3 regions of the Microbacterium rhizosphaerae genome follow, and region 1 is predicted to be linked to each of the others. Evidence: predicted binding sites of a transcription regulator. Region 1 holds the regulator's gene; each other region holds the start of a gene.
The links. Region 1 encodes LexA, which represses DNA repair genes until DNA is damaged. Its sites were predicted from a motif close to TCGAACANNTGTTCGA; they were not measured.
Positions count from the first base shown of each region.

Region 2: the regulator LexA is predicted to act here: its motif matches at 1,355-1,370, upstream of SM116_RS12795 (DUF222 domain-containing protein).
Region 3: the regulator LexA is predicted to act here: its motif matches at 3,655-3,670, upstream of SM116_RS05200 (HNH endonuclease signature motif containing protein).

Region 1 covers NZ_CP139368.1:1,628,379-1,634,442, forward strand. The annotation lists gene SM116_RS07065 (hypothetical protein) at 1-1,248, opposite strand, end outside; gene lexA (transcriptional repressor LexA) at 1,401-2,096, opposite strand; gene SM116_RS07075 (LysM peptidoglycan-binding domain-containing protein) at 2,366-2,743, shown strand; gene SM116_RS07080 (histidinol-phosphate transaminase) at 2,787-3,878, shown strand; gene hisB (imidazoleglycerol-phosphate dehydratase HisB) at 3,875-4,480, shown strand; gene hisH (imidazole glycerol phosphate synthase subunit HisH) at 4,477-5,112, shown strand; gene priA (bifunctional 1-(5-phosphoribosyl)-5-((5-phosphoribosylamino)methylideneamino)imidazole-4-carboxamide isomerase/phosphoribosylanthranilate isomerase PriA) at 5,168-5,914, shown strand; gene SM116_RS07100 (SseB family protein) at 5,898-6,064, shown strand, end outside.
Region 2 covers NZ_CP139368.1:2,817,127-2,823,190, reverse strand. The annotation lists gene SM116_RS12795 (DUF222 domain-containing protein) at 1-1,344, opposite strand, end outside; gene SM116_RS12790 (class I SAM-dependent methyltransferase) at 1,470-2,582, opposite strand; gene SM116_RS12785 (MarR family winged helix-turn-helix transcriptional regulator) at 2,616-3,032, shown strand; gene SM116_RS12780 (DUF3817 domain-containing protein) at 3,094-3,558, shown strand; gene SM116_RS12775 (aminotransferase) at 3,559-6,064, opposite strand, start outside.
Region 3 covers NZ_CP139368.1:1,178,536-1,184,599, forward strand. The annotation lists gene SM116_RS05185 (MFS transporter) at 1-890, shown strand, start outside; gene SM116_RS05190 (IclR family transcriptional regulator) at 891-1,586, opposite strand; gene SM116_RS05195 (FAD-dependent monooxygenase) at 1,754-3,613, shown strand; gene SM116_RS05200 (HNH endonuclease signature motif containing protein) at 3,777-5,312, shown strand; gene SM116_RS05205 (hypothetical protein) at 5,343-5,762, opposite strand; gene paaK (phenylacetate--CoA ligase PaaK) at 5,797-6,064, opposite strand, start outside.

The sequences.
Region 1 (6,064 bases):
GGCGATCAGCCAGATGACCGCGAGCACGACGATGATCGTGCGGACCAGGATCCGCTGCCGGCCCATCCACAGTCCGAACCGCCCGGTGTCCATGCCCCGGGCGGCCAGCGACGTGCGGGCGCTCGCATTGAGACCGCCGAACAGCCCGCGGATGCGGCGCGCCGGTGCCCAACGCCCGGTCACCCAGCCGAGGACCGCGATCAGCCCGCCGAGCAGGGCGATCACGAGGGCCGTGCGCTGCATGTCGTCGATGAGCGTGGTGTAGATGACGTCGAGCGCGGACGGGGAGACCTTCAGCGCCGTCGCAGCCCCGTTGACCGCGATGTCGCCGGCGGAGAAGACGCCGGCGAGGATGGCGCCGCTCAGCAGGAAGGCGAGGCCGACGCCGAGCACCGCCGTCGAGCGGCGCCGCGCGATCAGGATGCCGGCGGCGAAGAGCGCCAGCGTGACGAACGGGAGCCAGAGCCCGGCGAAGTCGGCGATCGCATACACGGTGCGGATCGTGCCGACCGCCGAGCCGTCGCCGATGATGATCGTCTTGTCGATGGCGGGGATGAGGGATGCCGCGCCCACCCCGCTCGCGACGAGCTTCTGCTTGACCTGGTCGACGATGGGTCCGAGCCTCAGGCCGAGGCCCTGGTCGGAGAGGACGAACGCGCCGTTGCCGTCGGACGTCGCCGTCGTGACGAGCGCCCGGTGCGCGCCGCGGACGGCGGTCGCCCACACATCGGCGAACTGATCCGACTGCACGACCTTCGTGATGCCGGTCTGGACGAGGTTGTGCAGACCGTCGGCCGCGGGCTTCTGGAGGAGCTTGAGGGCGTCGGTCGCGCGCGGACCGAGGCCGAGACCCGAGATGCCGTCGATGACGTTGCCGGTGAGTTCGTTGAAATCGACCTTGGCGTCGATGGCGTCCATGGCCTCGCTGATGACGAGGTTCTGCACGTGGACGTCTTTCGCGAGCGGCGCCAGCGTGGCGACGAACGTCTGCTCGTCCACGAGCTGTGTGCGCGCCCACACGCTCACGATCGAGACGGGCACGAGGATCGCCGCGATGACGATGCACAGCGCCGAGACGAAGGCCCGCCAGCGGCCCCCGCCGGGCTTCGCCTTCGTGTCGTCGCTCGCGCCGTCACTCCCGCCGGCCGCAGCCAGTCGCGCGTTCTCTGCTTCCAGCTGTGCGATGCGCCGCTCGAGCTCCGCCGTGCTCGGCGTCGCGACGGGCGGTTCTGTGGTCGTGTCGGTCACCGGGTGCCCCTCTCCTCGGCGCTGATCGCGCCGGTCCCCACCTGTCCCCGACGCTCGACGGGGGCGCTTGCGACCATTGTGGCGGACGAGGGGCCGCCGCGGCATCCATCGATCAGGATGAGATCGGGACGCGACCGCCGGTTCCTGACGGTTCAGACGGCCCGCAGCACCGCCACGACCTTGCCCAGCACCGTCGCGTCGTCGCCGAGGATCGGCTCGAACGCGGAGTTGCGCGGCAGCAGCCACGTGTGGCCGTCGCGCTGGCGGAACGTCTTGACGGTCGCCTCGCCCTCGAGCATCGCTGCGACGATGTCGCCGTTCTCGGCCGTCGCCTGCGAGCGGATGACGACCCAGTCGCCGTCGCAGATCGCGGCGTCGATCATCGACTCGCCCGCCACCTTCAGCATGAACAGGTCGCCCTTGCCGACGAGCTGGCGGGGGAGGGGGAAGATCTCCTCGACCTGCTGCTCGGCGGTGATCGGCACGCCAGCCGCGATGCGGCCGACGAGCGGGACGAGCGCGGCATCGCCGACCGCGGGCGCCGTATCGGCCGGGTTCTCGCTCGCGACGCCCGGGATGTCGATCAGCACCTCCATGGCGCGGGTCTTGCCCGCATCGCGGCGGAGATAGCCGCTGAGCTCGAGCTGGTTGAGCTGGTGGGTCACGCTCGACAGCGACTTCAGGCCCACCGCATCCCCGATCTCGCGCATGCTCGGCGGGTAGCCGTAGCGCGCGATCGAGCGCTGGATGACCTCGAGGATCGCCATCTGCTTGTCACTGAGGCTCTTGCGACGACGCGTCTGCGGCCGCTCGGCGCGTTCGCGCTGAGTGCTCGGAGTGTCGGTCATGAGGCTCTCCTGTCTTCTGCCGCCTGGCAGTCGTCTTCGAATGTCGGAGGTCGGTGATGTGCTCTTCCTGTCGAAACCGTATCCGGTGACCGCGGCAACACCGCCGAAGCCGGCGCGTGTCGCTCCGGATCCGCATCCGATTCGACGTCGTGCTTGACAGTTTAGATCATCGAAAGTAACTTCGGAAGAGAAGTTCGCACCCGGCGCTCCCGGCCGAGCGCCCGGTGCGAACCTCTCGCCACCAGGAGGACGACATGACCACCATCGGGATGACTGCAACCGGCGTCCGGGGCGCGGTGCCGCGCGCGGAAGGGTCCGTGCACCGGACGCGTCTGCGGCTCACGCTCCGGGGTCGTCGCGTCGTCGCCGGACTGGCGGCCCTTCCGGCGGTGGCCGGCATCGTCGTCGCACTGGTCGCCGGCGGGGGAGCGGCGTTCGCCGCGAAGGATGCGAGCGCCCCGGTCCACTTCCGCACGGTCACCGTCGAGCCGGGCCAGTCGCTGTGGTCCGTCGCCGAAGAGGTGGCGCCGCAGGCGGACCCGCGCGACGTCGTCGACAGCATCATCCGCCTCAACGCACTCGACAGCGTGACGGTCGACCCGGGGCAGGAGCTGGCGATTCCGGCGCAGTACTCTTCCGGGCGCTGACGGACCGACCCACGACGAAACACCCCGTGTCTCGGCCCGTACGATGGGATGGGTGAGCCCACTCGAAGACTTGCCCATCCGGGACGATCTGCGCGGCCTGAAGCCGTACGGCGCGCCGCAGGTTCCGCTCCCGGTCGCCCTCAACGTCAACGAGAACACGCATCCCGTGCCGCAGGATGTGGCAGACGACATCCTCGACTCGGTCGCCATCGCCCTGCGCGACGTGAACCGGTACCCGGACCGCGAGTTCACCGCACTGCGTGAGGGGTTCGCCGACTATCTCGGCCACGGCCTCGAGCGCGACCAGATCTGGGCAGCGAACGGCTCCAACGAGGTTCTGCAGCACGTCCTGCAGGCCTTCGCCGGCCCGGGCCGCACCGCGTTCGGCTTCGGCCCCACCTACTCGATGTATCCGCTCCTGACTCGCGGCACGGGAGCATCGTGGCTCGCGGGAGAGCGCGAGCACGACTACACGCTGACTCCCGGCTTCGCCGCAGCGCAGGTCGCCGATGCGCGGCCGGATGTCGTGTTCCTGTGCTCGCCGAACAACCCGACGGGCACTCCGCTCTCTCTGGAGGTCGTCGAGGCGGTCTACGACGCGTCCGACGGCATCGTCATCGTGGATGAGGCGTACTGGGAGTTCGCGCCCAAGGACGAGCGCTCCGCGCTGACGCTGCTGCCCGACCGTGACCGGCTCGTCGTGTCGCGCACGATGAGCAAGGCGTTCGCGTTCGCGGGCGCGCGTGTCGGCTACCTCGCCGCTGCGCCCGATGTCATCGACGCCCTGCGACTCGTGCGCCTGCCGTACCACCTCAGCGCTCTCACACAGGCCGCGGCCAGCGCGGCCCTCCGGCATGCGCCGGAGATGATGCGCGCCGTCGATGAGATCGTCGAGCAGCGTGACCGCATCTCGGCGACGGTGGAGGCGCTCGGCTACACCGCGTACGAGTCGTGGACGAACTTCGTCCTGTTCGGCGACGTCGACGATCCGCACGCCACATGGCAGCAGCTGTACGACCGCGGCGTGCTGATCCGCGACATCGGGATCCCGCACAGCCTGCGCGTCACGGCGGGAACGGAGGAGGAGACGACCGCGTTCCTCGATGCCCTCGCCTCGCTAGAATCGGCGTCATGACGTCCGCCCGCACCGCCTCCGTCCGCCGTGCGACGAGCGAGTCCACGGTCGAGCTCGAGCTCAATCTCGACGGCACCGGTGTCAGCCGCATCGACACCACGGTGCCCTTCTTCGACCACATGCTGACGGCGTTCGCGAAGCACTCCCTGACCGACCTCACGGTGCGCGCCTCGGGCGATACCGACATCGACGCTCACCACACCGTCGAGGACGTCTCCATCGTCCTCGGGCAGGCGATCCGCGAGGCGCTCGGCGACAAGTCGGGCATCTCGCGCTACGGCGACGCGATCGTCCCCCTGGACGAGGCGCTCGCGCAGGCCGTCGTCGACATCAGCGGACGTCCGTTCCTCGTCCACGAGGGTGAGCCCGCCGGGTTCGAGTACCACCTCATCGGCGGCCACTTCACCGGTTCGCTCGTGCGCCACTCGTTCGAGGCCATCGCGTTCCACGGCGGCATGACCGTGCACGTGCGCGTGCTCGGCGGCCGCGACCCGCACCACATCGCCGAGGCCGAGTACAAGGCCCTCGCGCGCGCCTTCCGGCAGGCCAAAGCCCTCGACCCGCAGGTCGTCGGCATCCCGAGCACCAAGGGCGCCCTGTGAGCTCCCGCCCGCTCGTCGCCGTCCTCGACTACGGCAGCGGCAACGTGCACTCCGCCGTGAAAGCGCTCGACGCCGCGGGTGCCGACGCGCGCCTCACCGCGGATCGCGCCCTCATCCGGGATGCCGACGGGCTCGTCGTCCCCGGCGTCGGAGCCTTCCGTGCCGTGATGGACGCGCTGCGCGCGATCCGCGCCGACGAGATCATCGACCGCCGCCTCGCCGGAGGCCGTGCCGTCCTGGGCATCTGCGTCGGGATGCAGGTCATGTTCGATCGCGGCGTGGAGCGCGGGGACGACACCGAGGGCCTCGGCGAGTGGCCGGGCGTCGTGACCGAACTGGACGCGCCGGTGCTCCCGCACATGGGCTGGGACACGGTGCGCGCGGGCGACGACTCGAGGCTGTTCGCGGGCATCGAGGACGAGCGCTTCTACTTCGTGCACTCGTTCGCAGCGCAGCAGTGGCACCTCAACGACACCGCGCCGCTGCGTGAGCCGATCCTGACGTGGTGCGACTACGGCTCGCCGTTCCTCGCCGCCGTCGAGAACGGGCCGCTGTCGGCCACGCAGTTCCACCCCGAGAAGTCGGGGGATGCCGGCATCCGTCTGCTGACCAACTGGATCGCGACGCTCTGACGTCGCGCGGCGACGAGTCGCCGCATCCATCGCCTGAAGAAACACGAGAGACTCCATGACCCTGTTCTCCGACACCCCGCGTCTCGTCCTGCTGCCCGCCGTCGACGTCGCCGACGGCAAGGCCGTGCGCCTGACACAGGGCGAGGCCGGCAGCGAGACGAGCTACGGAGACCCCGTGGATGCCGCGCGGGCCTGGGCGGATCAGGGCGCGGAGTGGATCCACCTCGTCGACCTCGACGCCGCATTCGGCCGCGGAAGCAACGCGTCGATCCTCCGCCGCGTGATCCACCAGGTGCGCGGAGTGCGGATCGAGCTGTCCGGTGGCATCCGCGACGACGATTCGCTCGAGGCGGCCCTCGAGGCCGGCGCGACGCGCGTGAACCTCGGCACCGCGGCGCTGGAGAACCCGGAGTGGGCGGCCGACGTCATCAACCGCTACGGCGAGGCGATCGCAGTCGGTCTCGATGTGCGCGGCACGACCCTCGCCGCGCGCGGCTGGACCCGCGAGGGCGGGGACCTCTGGGAGGTGCTCGCGCGCCTCGAGGAGGCCGGATGCGCCCGCTACGTCGTGACCGACGTGACCAAGGACGGCACGCTCCGCGGCCCGAACCTCGAGCTCCTGCGCGAGCTGGCGAACCGCACCGACAAGCCGGTCGTCGCCTCCGGCGGCATCTCGAGCCTCGACGACATCGCTGCGCTGCGCGAGCTCGTGCCGCTCGGGGTCGAGGGCGCGATCGTCGGCAAGGCGCTGTACGCGGGTGCATTCACGCTGCCCGAGGCGCTGGATGTCGCAGGACGCTGACGCCCGGCATCCGGGCCCCGCGCACGACCATCGGGCGCACTCCACCGACTCCGCGGGACAGCCGTGGCAGGGCCGCTCGTTCGAGCCGAACCCGCACGCGGCAGACGACGGCTCCGCCGACCCGGCGCTGCTCGCGGCGCTGACGGCGTT
Region 2 (6,064 bases), 1.2 Mb from region 1:
CACCGGAACCGGCACTGGCATCGACACCGGCACCGGCACCGGAACCGGCACTGGCATCGACACCGGCGTCGGCACCGGCACAGCCTCTGCGGGCGAATGCACCCGCACCACGCCGTCAGCGGCACGCTCGTACACGAGCCTGGATCGGCTCGCGAGTTTGTGATCGTTCCCGCACAGCGGATGCAGGTTCGCGATGTTCGTCCGCCCACGCTGCGGCCCGTGGAACTCGAGCCAGTGATCGATGTCCGCCTCGGCGGCCGGGTGCTCGCATCCATCCACCGCGCACGTCGAATAGGCGAGCGTCAGCCATTCGGCTTGGGCTCGTGTCGCCTTCCGTGACCTGCGGTCCATGTCGAGGATGACTCCCGTCACGGGATCCGTGAAGACGCGGGTGAAGGCGCCCTCGCGCAGGAGCGCCGTCACCGCGGTGCTGTCGTCGAGGGGAGTCGTCGCATCCAGCAGTGGTCCGTCGTTCAGATCCGGGCCCGCGCCACCACCCGCGCCGCGGTGCGGGCGGTCTCGCACCGTCGCGCGTGCGGCGCCGGAGAGCGCAGACACCGGAATGGTGACGAGCACCTTGGTCTTCACTGCTGTCGCGGTTCCTTCGCCGCGAAGCCATGACGAAAGAAGATCCGCCCGGATCTGATCACGCGTGCGGCCGCGCCGGTCGGTCTTCGCCACGTGCTTCGCGGTCGACGTGAGATGGCGCTTCGCCGCCACGGCCTCGGCGAGGGGGAGGTAGGCCGAGAGCCACGCCATGCCGTCCTCGACCGGATCGACGATCACGCGACGTCGGGCCGCGGCGTCCTGATGCCGGATCGCCGGGGGCACCTGCGAGAGCCGTCGAGCGACGCGATGCGCGAAGGATCGGAATCCGGCCGACCCGAGGCGGACGACGGCGTCCGCGAGTTCGGTGTCGAACCCCGCCAAGACTTCCAGCCCGTCGCCGATGACCGGAAGGAGCGATACCGCTGCCTCGACCTGCGCGAAGGCGGCGAAGCCGTCGCGTGCGCGCCGCCAGAGACGGGGGAGTCTGGTCGTTGCCGCCTCGGCCGTCGCTGCGATGCCCCGGATGGTGTTCTCGGAGACGCCGAACCGCAGGGCGGCGTCGCGCAGAATCGCGCGCTCGGCGATCTCGACCGCGTCTGCATCCTCGGTGAAGGCGTAGACGTGCGGATGGGTCCGTGCGAACGACAGCAGCTCGGCCAGCGTCTCGGCCCGTGCCGCAGAGCGCTGATTCACCGCGAACTGGTCCTCCAGAACGCTGTCGAAAAGGTGCGCGAGCAGCGCCGCATCCGGGAATTCCCCAGAGGAAGAAGAATCGGAGCTAACGGCGCTTGACATGCATCCACACTAGAACATAGATTCTCATCATGCAACACGCGATCCGACCGCACTCGTTCGTTCCTTCGTGCTCCTCGTGGCGTTCGCTCGCGCGCAACCGACGGCCGGGTTCCGTCCGCGGCGCGTCAGCGCCGAGTCGACGCCGTCACCGTGAACTTCGTGTTGCGATCGATCTGCCGGGTGGGCCCGACGATCCGCTCCAGTGCGGCCCGGTATCGCAATGCCGAGTTCCACACGCACCACAGTTCCCCGCCGCTGCGCAGGACGCGCGCGGCATCGGCGAACAGTCGGGGAGCGATGTCGTCCGTCACCGCTCCGCCGACGTGGAACGGCGGGTTCAGCACGATGAACGAAGCCGACCCGTCCGCCCGCGACGACAGCAGGTCCTCCCGCACCACGTCCACCCGATCGGCGACGCCGTTCGCGGCGACCGTCTCGCGGGCGGATGCAACGGCGGCCGCAGACTGGTCGGACGCATACACGCGGACCGACGGATGCCGCAGCGCGACGCTCGCGGCGACCACGCCGGTGCCGCACGCGAAGTCCACCACCTCGTCGGGCAGGCGATCCGGAAGAGACGCGAGCAGGAACCGCGTTCCGATATCGATCGTCGGCCCGGCGAACGTGCCGCCGTAGGCGCAGACGACGAGCCCGTCCACGACGGCTCGCCGCGCCACAGGGTCGACACCGTCGTGGGGACCCCGCGCGATCAGCACCCGCGACTTCTGCCGGGCGAGCGAGATATCCAGCGAAGCGAACCGCTCCCGCAGCACATCGTTCATCGCCACGCTCATGTGCTTGAGGCGTCCGCCGGCGACGACGACCACGTCCGGCGCTGCGTGCGCCGCGACGAGGCCCGCGATGTCGCGCAGCGCGTCGAGCGATCGCGGCAGCCGCAGCAGCACCACACGTGCGCCGGCGACCAGCGACGCATCGAGCGGCATCGATCGATAAGACCCCTGCAGCCCGAACCGAGCAGCATTCGCGGCGAGTGCATGCTCGCCGGCGAGGGCGTCCTGATGCACACGGATGCCGTGGGCGCCCGCATCCGCCGCCGCCAGCGTCAGCGCGCCGTATCCGTCGCCGATCACGACGACATCCTCGAATCCGGTACGCAGCGCCGACCACTCCTCGAGGATCAGGCGGTCCGCTGCATCCATCGCCGGGAGGTCCGGTCCCTCGAGATCGGGCCAGCGTCGCAGGGCGTCGGCATCGAAGTGCGCGGCGGGAGAGGACATGGCTCCACGGTATCCCGGGGATACCATGAAGCCATGCCTCCCGAGCGTCGCCCCTTCGGACCCGTCATCGCTCTGCTGACGGTCTCGGCCGTGTGGGATGCGCGCCTCGGCGCGGCGCTGAAGGATCTCGGTCTCACGACGCGCAAGTACGGTCTCCTCGCGCATGTCCACGCGACGCCCGGCATCTCGTTCAGCGACCTGGCGCGCCGGTCGCAGATCACCGTGCAGACCGCGCACACCGCGGTGCGGGCCCTGCAGGACGACTCCCTCGTCCACGACGCGAATGCGCACGCGGGATCGGCGTCCGACCTGCGCGTCACGGACAAGGGGGAGCGGGTGCTCGCCGAGGCGGAGAAGCGCCTCGCCGCGCTCGACGCGGCGTTCTCCTCCGGAGCGCCAGACCTCACGCGCGCCCTCGAAGGCCTGCACGAGCAGCCGTTCGGAGTCTGAACGACCGTCGCACCCAGGCGACCTTCAGGATCGCTGAATCCCTTCAGCTAGACTGAAGGATGTGTTCCGAACCCCCCTCAACCTGTTCCGTGCGCTGTCGGTCGCCGAAGCGATCACCTGGGCGCTCTTGATCGCCGCGCTCATCGCCAGAGCCGCGACGGGCAACGCGCTCGTCGTCACCGTGGCGGGCGGCATCCACGGTTTCGTCTTCCTGTCCTACGGCGCGACGGCGATCCTCGTCGCCATGAACCAGCGCTGGGGGGTGTGGCCCGCGGCCGTCGCGATCGCCAGCGCCGTCATCCCCTTCGCCACCATCCCGAGCGAACTCTGGCTGCACCGGAGCCGTCGGCTCGAGGGCGCCTGGCGTCTCGAGGAGACCTCCGACCCGCGGGACCACACCTGGTACGACCGATGGATGCGGTGGTTCCTCCGCCGCCCGTGGGCGCTCGGCATCCTCATCCTCATCGCCATCGTCGCGCTCTTCACGGTGCTGCTCATCGTCGGCCCTCCGGGAGGGTCGAAGTGATCACCACCCCGTAGAAAGCACCCGGTCGAGGGCGTCGACGAACGCGTCGGCGCTCTCGCGTGTGAAGACCATGGGCGGCTTGACCTTCAGGACGTTCTGGAAGTCGCCCGTCGGCTGGATGATGACGCCGAGCCGCCGCATCCGGTCGCAGATCGCCGCCGTCTCCTCCGTCGCGGGCGCCCCGTCCTCACGGGCGAACTCGGGGCCCAGATAGAACCCGAACCCGTGCACGGTGGCGAGGAGGGGATGGCGGGTGCCGAGCTCCTGCAACCGCTCCTTGAGGTAGCCGCCGACCTCGGCCGCGTTCTGCTGCAGCCCCTCGGACTGGATGACGTCGAGCACGGTGAGTCCCACGACGGACGAGACCGGCGACCCGCCGGCCGACGAGAAGAAGTACCCCTGCGACCGGTACGACGCGGCGATCTCCGGCGTCGTGATGACCGCGCCGAGGGGATGCCCGTTGCCCATCGCCTTCGCGACCGCGACGATGTCGGGCACGACGCCCTGCTGCTCGAAGCCCCAGAACCAGTGACCCAACCGGCCGTACCCGACCTGCACCTCGTCCGCGACGGCGACCCCGCCGTGCGCGCGGACGGCCGCGTACACCGCCTCCAGGTAGCCCGCGGGCAGCGCGACGCCGCCGGCGTTGCCGTACAGCGTCTCGGCGAGGAACGCCCCGGGCGGGGTGCCGGCGTCGGCGAGGCGCTCGACCTCGGCGACCGCATCCACCGCATACCTCGACGGGTCGTCGCGATGCACCCCGCGGAACGGGTTCGGGGCGTCCACCGTGTGCACCCACTCCGGCCGTGTCTCGAGCGCACTCGGGTTGTCGGCGACCGAGGTCGACACGGCATCCGTCAGGTACGTCCAGCCGTGATACGCCTCGCGCACGGCGACGACGTCCTTCCGGCCCGTGTGCGCCTGCGCGAGGCGCAGGGCGAGGTCGACGGCCTCGGAGCCGCTGTTGACGAGGAAGACCTGGTCGAGCCCGTCGGGCAGAAGCCCCGCGAGCCGCTCCGCGAACTCCGCGATCTGCGGGTAGTGGAACCGCGAGTTCGTGTTCAGAAGGCTCCACTGCCGGGCGATGTTGTGGACGAGCAGCGGATGCGCGTGCCCGATCGACGTTACGTTGTTCAGCGCGTCGACGTAGACGCGGCCGTCCTCGTCGACGAGCAGCTCCCGCCAGCCGCGCAGCATGACCGGCGGCTCGTCGAAGTAGTGCTCCTGCACCTCGGCGACGTGCTCCTCGCGCCGGTGCAGGAGGCGACCCGCGTCGGACGTGCGGATCGCGGCCGGCGGAAGCCCGAGCAGCGGGGAGGGATCGGCGACGAACGGGCGCCAGGCCGGGGCGAGTGCCGCCGTCGTGAACTCGGGGACGTCGACGCCGTCGGCGACGAGCGAGATCGTGACGACGTCGACGACCTCGGCGAAGACCTCGCCCTCGCGCACGGGACCGGCCACGACGTCGCTCGCACCACGAAGGCGGAGGCGCAGGCCGCCGGCGACGAGATCCCCGGACAGGTCGACCACGCCGTCCCATGGCGCCTGCAGCGCGACGGGCTCGGGCACCGCGAAGTCCAGCCCGAGCGGCACGTTCGCCGGCCCGTCGTGGGCGTACGGACGGGACCGGGTCAGACGCGGTTCGCCGAACCGCGTCGCGACGGGGTGCTCAGCCGTCGCCGCCCGCAGCAGCTCGCTCTCGGCATCCGGATCCAGCCAGCGCCCCTCATCGAGCAGCGCGCTGTCGACGGAGAGGTCGAGGAGTCCTGGCGTGGATCGCGGCCGGATCAGGCGTCCTGACGGCGTGCGCAGGGGAGGAGCATCCGCTCCCACCGCGTGCCGGACGAGCTCCGTGGCGACGGGGAGCGGGAGTGACACGGCGGCCTCGAAGATGAGCTCCTCGTGTGCGAGATTCTCCGCGGCGTACTCGTTGCCCGGGTCGGTGAGCAGGATATGGTGCGCGCTCGCGACGAGCACCGCGGCGCGCAGCGCCAGCAGGGGCCACAGGACGTCGAGCTCGGCATCGGCCAGCGGCAGCACCTCGTGGTACGCGCGCACGGCCTCGAGAGCGGCGGGGAGGTCGACGCCGTCGTGGTGCAGGAGCGACGACAGCGTGATCGCCAGCTCACCCACGCGCCACGTGCGCCCGAGGTCGCCGAGATCGATGACGCCGTCGGGCACGCGCCCATCCGTCGTCACCACGTTGTCGTCGGTGAGATCGCCGTGGATGACCTGCTGGGGCAGCGACTCGGCGTGCACGGCGACCGCGCGCCATGCCGACTCCGCCGTCGAGCGCAGCCGGGCGCGCAGCGCGGTGTCCGCCACCGACGGCAGCAGCGCCGCCAATGCGGCGGGCGCGTGCTGGAGGTCCCACTGGTTCGTCCGCTCGGCGCCCGGGTCGGCGAAGCCGGCGAGCGCGAGATCGACGGATGCCGCCAGCCGTCCCATCGCGCGGATGGCCGCGGGGGAGAGGTACCTGCTGCCCGAGAGTGTCCGCCCGGGCAGG
Region 3 (6,064 bases), 450 kb from region 1:
CGTCGCCGCAGATCGGCGTGCCGATCGGCCTGCTCCTCGCATCCCTCGTCCTGGCGCTCATGGCGCAGATCGCGCCCGGCGCGGCGTTCGCGGCGTGGGGCTGGCGCGTGCCCTTCCTGCTGTCGTTCGTGCTGATCCTCGTCGGCTACTGGGTGCGCCGCCGGGTGGAGGAGAGCCCGGTGTTCAACGAGATCGCCGAGCGCAAGGAGCAGAGCCGGATGCCCATCGTGCAGCTGTTCCGTCGGCACACGCTGCTGGTGATCATCGCGGCGCTCGTCTTCGCGGGCAACAACGCGGTCGGCTACATGACGACCGGCGGCTATGTGCAGCACTACGCGACCGACCCGGCCGGGCCCATCAAGCTGAACCCCGGCCCGGTCTTCTGGGTCGTCGCGGTGTCCGGCGTGACGTGGCTCATCTCGACGTGGTTCGCGGGATGGTTCTCCGACAAGATCGGCCGCCGCAACACCTACATCGTCGGGTGGATCGTGCAGCTCGTCGGCGTCTTCCTCCTCTTCCCGCTGACGAACACGGGCTCGCTCCTCTCGCTGATGGTCGCGCTCATCGTGCTGACGATCGGCCTCGGCCTGACCTATGGACCGCAGGCGGCGCTGTACTCCGAGCTGTTCCCGGCATCCATCCGCTTCTCGGGCGTCTCGATCTCGTACGCCATCGGCGCCATCATCGGCGGCGCGTTCGCTCCCACGATCGCGCAGGCCATCTTCCAGGCGACCGGGTCGACGAACGGCATCACGTGGTACCTCGCCGGGATGACGCTGCTCGGACTCGTCGCGACGCTGCTGCTGCGCGACCGCACGGGCATCCCGCTCGGCCCGGATCACGAGGCCGAGCAGGAGGTCAGCCCGATCCGCGGCTTCGCCAAGGTCTGATCAGGAGCCGAGCGCCTCGCGGATGCCGTTCGCGGCCTGCGTGAGGCGCTCGGCGAGCTCCTCCGGCGCATGCGCGCTCGCGAGGTAGACGACCGCCAGGGCGACCGGCGGGCGCCCGCGGAGCGCGAGCGGCACCGCCACGGAGCGGAGCGAGGGGATGACCTCGTCGTGGCTCTGCGCGTATCCACAGGCCGCCGCATCCGCGATCTGCGCGGCGTCGGCGCCCTCGGGCCACTGCCCGGGCGGCAGCTGTGCGAGGATCGCGCGGCCGGGTGCGCCGACGGCGACGGGATGCCGGGAGCCCGGGCGCTGCGCGACGGAGGCGACGGCGTGCCGCGGCTCGACGCTCATGAGCGTGACGCTCTCGTCGCGATCGAGCACCGTCAGGAAGCACGTCATCGCGAGGTCGTTCGCAGCCGCGGTGAGCTCCGGGAGCGCCTCGGCCTGCAGGTCGTGGGCGACTCCCGCGGCCAGCGCCGCGAGGCGGGACCCGAGCTCCACGCGGCCGGAGCCGTCGCGGGCGACGAGACCATGGTCCTCGAGCGTGCGCAGCAGGCGATAGGCGACGGAGCGGTGCACGTCGAGGCGCCGTGCGACCTCGTCGATCATGAGCGGCTCGCGCGCGTCGGCGAGGATCTCGAGGATCCGGATGCCGCGGCTCAAGGTCTGCGATGCGGGGGCGTCGGCCATCGGCATCCCTCCGTCGGGTCTTGTCCTCAGTCGCATCCGTCGTATACGATCTGTTCAATAGTAGAGCAGTGAGTTCGATTATAGAACACTTGCTTCGAAGGGCAAGGGCCGCCGGAGGCAGGCGCTGCCCCCACGGCACGACCCTCGCGAAAGCGGGCGCAAGGAGGCTCCCCATGCAGTTCCACCACCACGGCTATGTGTCGGGCGACCCGCGCGTGCTGCCCGCCGCGGGCACCGGCATCGACCGGCCCGCCGAGCTGCCCGACGAGATGGACGTGCTCATCGTCGGGTCGGGTCCGGCGGGAATGCTGCTCGCCGCGCAGCTCTCGCGGTACCCCGACGTGACGACCCGCATCATCGAGCGCCGCGACGGCCGGCTCGTGCTGGGGCAGGCCGACGGCATCCAGCCGCGCAGCGTGGAGACCTTCGACGCCTTCGGCTTCGCCGAGCGCATCGTCGCGGAGGCGTACAACATCGGCTGGATGAACTTCTGGGGGCCCGACCCGGAGAACGTCGACAACATCATCCGCACCGTGCGCACCGAGGACTACGCGTTCCAGATCAGCGAGTACCCGCACCTCATCGTCAACCAGGCGCGCGTGCTCGACTACTTCGCCGAGGCGGCGGCCCACGGTCCGGCCCGGATCGTGCCGGACTACGGCGTCGAATTCGTCGGCCTGACCGTGCGGGACGACCACGTCGAGGTGCGCGTGCGCTACACCGCCGGCCCCCGGGTAGGGGAGGAGCGGACGGTCCGCGCCACATACGTGGCGGGCTGCGACGGTGCCCGCAGCGGCGTGCGCGAGGCCATCGGCCGCAAGCACATCGGCGGCATCTCGGCCCACGCGTGGGGCGTCATGGATGTGCTCGTCAACACCGACTTCCCGGACTGGCGCACGAAGTGCGCCATCAACGCCGAGGCGGGCAACATCCTGCTGATCCCCCGCGAGGGCGGCTACCTCTGCCGCGTCTATGTCGACCTCGGCGCGGTCGCGGAGGACGACGACCATCAGGTGCGCTCGACGCCGATCGAGGCCATCATCGCGAAGGCGAACGACATCCTGCACCCGTACTCGCTGGATGTGAAGCAGGTCGCCTGGTACAGCGTCTACGAGGTCGGGCACCGGGTCACGGACAAGTTCGACGACGTGGATGTGGATGCGGATCACGCGCCTCGGGTCTTCCTCACCGGCGATGCGTGCCACACCCACTCCGCGAAGGCGGGGCAGGGCATGAACGTGTCGATGCAGGACGGCTTCAACCTCGGGTGGAAGCTCGGTTCGGTGCTCACCGGCCGCAGCCCCGAGTCGCTGCTTCGCACGTACTCGGCCGAGCGCCAGCCGGTCGCGCAGCAGCTCATCGACTTCGACCGCGAGTGGTCGTCGCTCATGGCGCGCAAGCCGGAGGAGATCGACGACCCGAAGGAGCTCGCCACCTTCTACCTCGGCACCGCGGAGTTCCCGTCCGGGTTCATGACCCAGTACGGCCCGTCGATGATCGAGGGCTCCTCGGGCCACCAGGATTTGGCGACCGGATTCCCGCTGGGGATGCGGTTCAAGTCCGCCGAGGTCGTGCGGGTCGGCGACGGCAACGTCATCCATCTCGGTCACCACGCCAAGGCGGACGGCCGCTGGCGGATCTATGCGTTCGCGGACGAATCCCGTTCCTCGCTGAATCAGTGGGCCGCGTGGGTGCCGTCGCTGATCTCGCGCTACACGCCGGCCGAGGGGGATGTGGATGCGGTGTTCGACGTGAAGGTCGTCTACCAGGACCCATTCGAGGACGTCGACCTCGGAGAGGTCCCGGCGGTGTTCCTGCCGAAGACCGGGCCGCTCGGGCTCACCGACTGGGAGAAGGTGTACGCCTCGACGCAGTCGACCCGAGCCACCCCGTCGATCTTCGACGAGCGCGGGCTGTCGCGCGACGGGGTCGTGGTGGTGGTGCGGCCGGATCAGTACGTGGCCGCGGTGCTGCCGCTGACCGCCCGCGGGGAGCTCGCCGAGTTCTTCGCGGGATGCCTGCTGCCCGTGTGAGCCGCGCTTTCGACAGCCGGGTCCGCGCCGGGGCTTGTGTATCGTCTATATGTTCGATAGCGTTTCTTCACAGGGAGATGGGTGGCCGCTTCGTCGGCTGCTGATGCGGGTGAGATGAGCGAGTGGTGAGGATGCTGTCGCTCGATCCGTATGGACTCGCCCCATGTCGGCACTGCCGCTCGACCCTTCCGCGCGTTCCGCACCGCGGGAGCCGAGTCCGGCGCTGCGCGTGCTCGATGGACTGGTCGATCGCCTTGTCGCCAACCAGAGGGCGATGGCCGAGCTGGAGGCCGAGCGGGCCGAGCTGTTCGCGGCAGCAGCCGACGTGATCCCGGCTCGCGCCGAGGAGCTGCGAGACGGGCGCCGGCGGATGGCGGCCGATCTCCCGGCGCGGGAGGTCGTGGCGGAACTTGCGACCGCACTGCGGATCGGCGAGCGCGCCGTGCAGGCGCATCTGACCGACGCATCGTTGCTCGTCGGCTCCTTTCCCGGCACCCTCACCGCCCTCCGCGACGGGCACATCGACGCCCGGCACGTTGCGGCGATCCTGGATGCGGGGGCCGCCCTCGGTCGTCCCGATCTGAGGGCGCGGTTCGAAGACATCGTGCTGCCGATCGCGGGGCGCGAGACCGCGGCCCGCCTGCGCAGCCATGCACGCGAGTTGGCCGCGAGAGTCGACCCCCAGGCCGTCGACCGGCGTGCCGCGGCTGCCGACGCCCGGCGGACGGTGCGGATCTACGACCTCGACGACGATCTGTCCCGGCTGACCCTCGACCAGCCGGCGACGCTGATCCACGCGATCTACGACCGCCTCACCCAGCAGGCGAAGGCGCTCCGAACCGGTGACGCGGCCGCGCCGGCGGATTCGCGGAGCGATGAGCGGATGAACGACCTCGGAAATGAGGAGCGGGACGATCGCGTCGTCGTCGTCACGGGTCCGGGCGGCCGAGGAGTCGCGGGCAGCGCCGTCGAGCACGGGTCGGGGGATGCTGCAACCGCCGATCCTCGGACGATGGACCAGCTGCGGGCGGACATCCTCGCCGACATGCTCCTGACCGGTAAGCCGTCCGCTCACGGCAACGGGCTGGACGCGATCCGAGCGGTGGTGCAGGTCACCGTTCCGCTGGCCGCACTCGTCCCGGACGACGCCGTGCCGGGCGACGCGGTCCCGGACGACGCCGTGCCGGACGACGCCGTGCCGGAAGATGCGGACCCGGGGAGGACGGCGGGCGTCGCAGTCTTGCCGACATTCGGCCCGATCCCCATCGGCACGGCACGAACGCTGGCCGGTCACGCGCCCGGATGGGAACGGGTGTGCCTTGATCCGACCTCGGGGCTGCCCGTCGCCGTCGACCGCTACAAGCCGACCGCCAGGCAGCGGGCGTACCTCGCTGCGCGTGACGAGCGGTGCCGCTTCCCCGGATGCCGCCGTCCCGCGCACCGCTGCGACATCGACCACACGCGCGATGCTGCGCTCGGCGGGGCAACGTGCATCTGCAATCTCGCGCACTTCTGCCGCGGTCACCACACCATCAAGCACCACACGGCGTGGACGGTGCGGCAGGTCGGGGGTGGCATCCTCGAGTGGACCTCTCCGACGGGCCGCCACTACGAGGACCGCCCGGCGACCACGGTCAGATTCGTCCCGGGAGCGCGCGGGAGCGCCTCAGAACTGGACACCGACCCGCCACCGTTCTAGGAGTACTGGCTTGATTGTCGGCGTGAGCGCCTACAACTCCTGCGGCGCGGTGTCGCCTTCCTCGGGCGGTCGAAGAGACAGGCGGATCGACGAGTGAACGTAGGCCGCCACCGCCATCGCGTACACGCCGATGTAGAGGGCTTCGATCGCGGGTGCGGCGAACGGCGCCACGAGGTAGCCCAGCCCGGCGAGAAAGAAGTAGATGGCCACGAGGTAGCCCGCGACGGGGCGCTCGGTCATCCGCCACCACGCGCGAGGCGGCGCCACCGCCTCGCTGGCCCCACGGAAGGAACGCACACCGAGAACCAACAGCGCCACGCCGACCGCCAGGGCGACGAGCTGCGCCGCGACCTGCGACACCGCGAAGGAGAGAGCGATTCCGATCAGCAGGATCACGATGATCGACACGACGATGTACCCGACTTTCGCCGGGCCCGACCTGATGCGCAACCTCACCATCGTCCCCCCACGGGAGACCCTAGCCTCAGCGGAGGTCGACGAGCCTCTTCAGCTTCCCCTCGCTGCGGGGCAGCGACCCGACCGAGGCCGTGACCACGGTCACCGTCGAGCCGATCCGCGCCTTGATCTCGCGCTGCAGCAGCACGCAGGCCTCGACGACCGCAGAGTGCGACGCGGCGGGATCGGGCTCGACGCGGACCGTGAGCCGGTCGAGGTGCCCCTCGTGGGTCAGCTCCAGCAGGAAATGCGGCGACAGGTCCGGGATGGCGAGGGCGATCTCCTCGATCTGCGTC